Linked DNA regions of [Eubacterium] eligens ATCC 27750. The protein of the gene in region 1 binds, or shares a complex with, the protein of each later gene. Links are inferred from orthologs where the notes say so. Each region holds a gene or a part of one and is shown on either strand. Other genes may lie near its edges.

Region 1 (3,319 bases):
CAGGCTTTATTGGAAGCCACACAGTAGTAGAACTTCAGAATGCGGGTTATGATGTTGTAGTAGTTGATAATCTTGTAAATTCAAGCAGAAAGTCTTTAGACAGAGTTGAGAAGATTACAGGAAAGAAAGCCACATTTTATGAGGCAGACATTAATGACGCTGCAGCATTAAATGAGATATTTGAGAAAGAAAGTATCGATAGTGTTATACATTTTGCAGGACTTAAGGCAGTAGGTGAGTCAGTAGCCAAGCCGCTTGAGTATTATATGAATAATATATCCGGTTCACTTACACTTTTTGATGTTATGAGAAATCATGGTGTTAAGAATATTATATTCTCATCTTCAGCTACAGTTTATGGAGATCCTGCATTTGTACCTATTACAGAGGAATGCCCTAAGGGTGAGATTACTAATCCTTATGGCAAGACTAAGGGAATGCTTGAGGAGATTCTTACAGATATCCAGAAGGCTGACCCGGAATGGAATGTAATTCTTTTAAGATACTTTAACCCAATTGGAGCACATGAGAGCGGAACAATAGGAGAGAATCCTAACGGAGTTCCTAATAATCTTATGCCATATATAACACAGGTTGCTGTTGGAAAGTTAAAGGAGCTTGGTGTATTTGGTAATGATTATGATACTCATGATGGAACAGGTGTAAGAGATTATATCCATGTGGTTGACCTTGCACTTGGACATGTTAAGGCTATAGAAAAGCTTAATGATAATCCGGGAATTGCAATATATAATCTTGGAACAGGCAATGGATATTCAGTGCTTGATATAGTAAAGAATTTTGAGGCTGCTACGGGAATACATATACCATATGTAATTAAGGCAAGAAGACCAGGTGATATCGCAACATGCTACTGTGACGCAGGTAAGGCAGAGAGAGAGCTTCACTGGAAAGCAGAGCGAGATTTAAAGACTATGTGTGCTGATTCATGGAGATGGCAGAAGAATAATCCTAACGGATATGATGATTAAGGAGTAGACAATGGGTAAGTATTTTGGAACTGACGGATTCAGAGGAGAAGCAAATGTAACTCTTACAGTTGACCATGCATTTAAGGTGGGAAGATTCTTAGGCTGGTATTATGGAAAGAATCATGAGGATGGTAAGGCAAAGATTGTTATTGGTAAGGATACAAGAAGAAGCAGTTATATGTTTGAGTATTCTTTAGTTGCCGGACTTACAGCTTCAGGAGCAAATGCATATCTTCTTCATGTTACAACTACACCAAGTGTTTCTTATGTAGCAAGAACAGAAGATTTTGATTGTGGAATTATGATATCTGCAAGCCATAATCCTTTCTACGATAACGGAATTAAGCTTATTAATGCCGCAGGTGAGAAGATGAAAGAGGATGTTATCGCTGAAATCGAGAAGTACCTTGATGGTGAGCTTGGAGAAATTCCATACGCAACACGAGAAAACATTGGATGTACAGTTGATTACACAGCAGGTCGTAACAGATATATGGGATATCTTATGAGTCTTGCAATTTATTCATTCAAAGGAATAAGAGTAGGTCTTGATGCTTCTAATGGTAGTGCATGGACACTTGCAAAAGCTGTATTTGACGCACTTGGAGCTAAGACATATGTTATAAATGCTGCTCCGGACGGAACTAATATTAATGCAAACTGCGGTTCTACACATATTGAAGGACTTCAGGATTTAGTAAGGAGAGAGCATCTTGATGTAGGATTTGCGTTTGACGGTGATGCTGACAGATGTCTGTGTGTAGATGAGAAGGGCGAGGTCATAACAGGTGACCATATTCTATATATCTATGGATGTTATATGAAGGATAGAGATAAGCTTGTCGGAAACAAGGTTGTAACAACAGTAATGTCTAACTTCGGACTTTACAAAGCATTTGATGCAGTAGGAATTGAGTACGAAAAGACTAAGGTTGGCGATAAGTATGTATATGAGTGTATGTCAGAGAACGGCTACCGTATAGGTGGAGAGCAGTCAGGACACATCATATTCTCTAAATATGCAACAACAGGTGATGGAATTATCACAGCCCTTAAGATGATGGAGGTTATGCTTGCAAAGAAGAAGACATTGTCAGAGCTTGCAGCACCACTTGTTATATATCCACAGGTTCTTAAGAATATCAGGGTTACAGATAAGACACAGGCACAGGACGACGCAGATGTTAAGGCTGCAGTTGAGGCAGTTGCCAATGCACTTGGCACAGATGGAAGAATACTCGTACGCGAAAGCGGAACAGAACCTGTTGTCCGTGTAATGGTTGAGGCAGGAAGCACAGAAGAGTGCGAGAAATATGTCGATCAGGTAATAGATGTCATTAAAAGTAAAGGGTATGCAGTGTAAGGTTAAAAAATCTTACTATCTATTATTTATGCTCATTCGGCATATGTATAACCAGCTCCCAGTGTCTGTCTGTGGCTTACGCTTGAATTATGACGAGCTGTGTAAGAGTTAATGCCGCTATATACATAAGTTCAGTGTGTGAAAGCTCGTTCAAACGAAGTGCGTTTGCTTTCGCACACTGTAATAAACTTTGTAGATAGCGGCATTTACTCATACTAAGCGCAGGAATACTGAAAGTGTAAGCCATAGACGGACACTGGGAGCGTGCGTGTTCATATGGTGAGTGAACACAAATCAAAACTTTATATGAATATTTTAAGTACCTCCACATAAGATTAATTAGGTCTTATTGTGGGGGTGTTTTTTATGTGTGGGAAATTATGGGGAAAAGTTGTGACTGTTGTGTTGGCATTGCTGATAATTATGCCTGCGTGTGCAATGACAGGGTGTTCTGGCAGCAAAGAGCCAGATAATAAGACCAGTGTTGATTATACAGTGGTTGAAAATGCAGACCTGCCGGAAGAGCTTAAGAAGCTTATTGAAAGCAAAAAAGATAAAGTGATGAGGCTTACATACACGACTAAGGATTATACATATGTTGTGGCCGGTTATGGAACAAGGGAAACAAGTGGATATTCAATTAAGGTAAATGATGTATACACAGGAGATAATGCACTATACATTGATCTTAATCTGATAGGTCCGGCAGCGGGGGAAGCTGTAAATGAGGTTGAGACATATCCGGTAATAGTGCTTAAGATGGAAAGACGTGAAGAAAGCGTTGTTTTTAAAATGTAGAATGTATAGGAGGTCAGTCTGTGAGACTCAGAACAGAAAATATTCATGAATACCGTTTGAAATGTAATACAGTGGCACAGATTACGCTTGATGATGATTTTAATGTGCCGGACACAAAAGATGATATTGAACTTATAGTGAAAGAATGGGGAAATGTCCAGACCGA
Region 2 (3,233 bases), 1.5 Mb from region 1 along the record:
TATTCAGTATCATTTCTGGTATTGTGTATTATTACAGATATGAACATACAAGAAAGGGACTTAAGAGATATTTTTCAAGGCTTAATAAGCTGGAAAGATTTTATACAGGACAGAAAAAGAAATAATTAGTAGGAGGCTCCAATGGCATTTTTATTAGAATTCAAGGAAAGATTTAAAACATTTTATAACAAATACAATACATATATTGTACCAGCAGCAAGGTTTATTATTGCACTTATATCATTTTTGATGATTAATGCAAGTATTGGATATATGGATAAATTAAAAAATCCTATATTTGCAATATTACTTTCTGTTGTATGTGCATTTTTGCCAGGAGGGTTTACTCTTGTAATACTTTCAATGTTTATGTTGTTTCATTTATATGCTATCTCAGCGGAGTTTGCATTGCTTACATTATGTATAGTATTGCTTATGTATCTGCTGTATTTCAGATTTACACCAAAGACAGCATATATACTTATTATAACAGCTATTTTATGCTGGATGAAAATTCCATTTGCAATACCAGTTGTTATTGGATTATGCACAACAGCACTTTCAGTTATACCGGTAGGTTTTGGAATAATTATTTATTATATTATAAGAACTGCAAGTGATTATGAGGCAGCTATATCTAATCAGTCAATAACAGAAAGTATGAAGCAGATAACTTATCTTGTTGAAAGTCTTCTTAAGAACAGGCAGATGCTGGTAATGGTAATAGCAGCTGTAATAACAATTCTTGTTGTTTACATCATAAGAAGACAGAAGATTAATCATGCATGGGAAATTGCAATAGTTGCTGGCAGCGTTACAGAATTTCTTATGCTTGTTGTGTTGCAGATAGCATTTAAGTCTGATTTTAGTATTATTCTTATGATACTTGGTGTTGTACTTGGTGCTGCTGTAGCCTATGTATGCAATGTTGTGTTCTTTGCTCTGGATTATAAGAGAACGGAATATGTACAGTATGAAGATGATGAATATTATTACTATGTTAAGGCTGTACCTAAACTTAATGTTGCAAGTGAGGATGTAAGAATTAAACACATAAATGCAAAGAAAACAAAGAAAACTTCAGATATAAGAGATATGAAGAAAACTTCTTCACATAGGGCAGAATCAGGATATCAGGCAGCATCAGCTGAAGAAGATGATGATATTCTTTTCTATGATAATGATGATAAATAATAAATGGCAATATATTGCTGTACAGATTATAAAATGGAGGCGAGATAATATTGAATAATTTCATACAGGATTATCTGGTTAAATTATATATTCCGCATATTACATGGACTGATATTATAGAAATAATTATAATTGCCTTTGTTTTATATAATGTAATGGTTTGGATTAAGAAAACTAAGGCATGGGTTTTGCTAAGAGGAATTATAGTTGTTGCTTTATTTGCAATATTTGCTTATATTCTTAATCTTAAGACTATTTTATGGATTGCTGGTAAGACAATAAGTGTTGGAATTATTGCGCTTGTTATTATTTTTCAGCCTGAATTAAGAAGAGCCTTGGAACAGCTTGGACGTAAAAAAATCGTTTTTGGATTGTTCAGGTTCAGTGATGGAAGGGATAAAGGTGAACGGTTCAGTAGTAAGACTGCTGAAGAGATTGTAAGAGCATGTTATGACATGGGTGCTGCTTACACAGGAGCACTTATCGTTGTTGAACAGGATATGATTCTTGAAGAATATGAAAAGACGGGAATTGCGGTGGATGGTATTGTTACAAGCCAGCTTCTTGTTAATATATTTGAGCATAACACTCCGTTGCATGATGGAGCAGTTATCATAAGAGGAGACAGGGTTGTTGCTGCAACTTGTTATCTTCCACTTTCTGACAATGGTAATCTTAATAAATCTTTGGGAACAAGACATCGTGCAGGGGTAGGAATAAGTGAAGTTACAGACAGTATGACGATAATTGTATCAGAAGAAACAGGCAAGGTTTCAGTTGCTGTCGGCGGAGAGCTTATTCATGATATTGATGCAGATTCTCTTAGAAATAAATTAGAATATCTTCGCAGAAGGACCATAGATGTGAAGTCGTTCAGAATATGGAGAGGAAGGCTGAAGCATGAAGGAAAAGATGTTTAAAAATCTTAGTCTGAAAATATTGTCTGCTGTATTTGCAGTTGTTCTCTGGACTATTATCGTTAATATATATGACCCTACCACAAGCTATACATTCAGTAATGTTACGGTTCAGTTAATTAATACCGAAAGCCTTACTGATAAGAATTACAGTTATGAGGTTGTGGAGGGAGGAAAGATTTCCGTATATGTAAGTGGTCCAAAGAGTGTTGTAACAAATATTAAGGCAAGTGATATTGTAGCAACTGCTGATCTTAGTAAAATAAGTGCTTTTGCAGATTATGTTGATATTCATGTATCTGTCGTGCAGAATGGTCAGGTGCTTAATAGTGTAGAAGCAACACCTAAGACATCTGCTGTAAAACTGAGTATAGAGAACAGGGATACTAAAACTGTCAATGTTGTTACTAATGTAACGGGAAATCCGGCAGATGGACATGCGGTTGTAAAGGAGTCGCTGAATCCGGCATCAATTAAAGTGACTGGACCATCATCTGTTATTGATACAATATCATATGCAGGAATTTCTTATGATGTCACAGGAGCAACAGGGGATGTACATGGTGATGCAGATATTCATTTGTATGATGACGATGCTAATGAAATCAAGGATGAATCAATAGATATGTCACAGACATCTGTAAGTTATACAGCACAGGTTGTCAGATTTAAAAATGTATCTATAGAGGCACAGACATCCGGAACACCAAAGGATGGATATAGAGTAAATTCAATAACCTATAATAAGAATCAGGTACAGGTATATGGTGATGAAAATGCATTGAATAATCTGGAGAAAATAGTCATTCCTGCCAGCAATATTAATGTGGAAGATTTGTCAGAGGACAGAGTGTTTAAGTTTTCACTTGATAATTACATTGATAAATCACTTCATATATTGAATAACTCAAGGGTTGAAATAACAGTGAAGATTGTACCGGTTAGTTCAGACAAGATAGTTTTCAATACATCAGACATTAAAGTTGTTGGCTTGAACACAGGTATGAGTTATAATTTTATAGATAAGACAATTAATATTGATGTTGAAAGAAATGCTGATAATACAGCAACACTGGATGCATCCAGAATAACAGTCAGTGCAAGTCTGTCTGATTATACAAC

What was found.
Region 2: the proteins of glmM (region 1) and cdaA are in contact, whole or in part, in a crystal structure (PDB 7OJS), measured with the Bacillus subtilis proteins. The link is inferred for [Eubacterium] eligens ATCC 27750 from one-to-one orthologs.

Annotation. Positions count from the first base shown.
Region 1 is NC_012778.1:179,026-182,344, forward strand. Bases 202-3,178 are described here. They hold glmM (phosphoglucosamine mutase), read left to right. Parts: upstream 202-1,002; coding sequence 1,003-2,355; downstream 2,356-3,178. Other genes in these bases: galE (UDP-glucose 4-epimerase GalE), read left to right, coding at 202-992; EUBELI_RS00760 (protease complex subunit PrcB family protein), read left to right, coding at 2,722-3,153; EUBELI_RS00765 (DUF3794 domain-containing protein), read left to right, coding at 3,174-3,178. Outside these bases: more of galE, read left to right, coding at 1-201; more of EUBELI_RS00765, read left to right, coding at 3,179-3,319. UniProt on the Bacillus subtilis protein: Catalyzes the conversion of glucosamine-6-phosphate to glucosamine-1-phosphate. Glucosamine-1-phosphate is used for cell wall biosynthesis.
Region 2 is NC_012778.1:1,683,353-1,686,585, reverse strand. The notes cover bases 289-3,179. They hold cdaA (diadenylate cyclase CdaA), read left to right. Parts: upstream 289-1,244; coding sequence 1,245-2,114; downstream 2,115-3,179. Other genes in these bases: EUBELI_RS07815 (CdaR family protein), read left to right, coding at 2,095-3,179; EUBELI_RS07825 (hypothetical protein), read left to right, coding at 289-1,194. Outside these bases: EUBELI_RS07830 (hypothetical protein), read left to right, coding at 1-125; more of EUBELI_RS07825, read left to right, coding at 142-288; more of EUBELI_RS07815, read left to right, coding at 3,180-3,233. UniProt on the Bacillus subtilis protein: One of 3 paralogous diadenylate cyclases (DAC) in this bacteria, catalyzing the condensation of 2 ATP molecules into cyclic di-AMP (c-di-AMP). Upon expression in E.coli leads to c-di-AMP synthesis.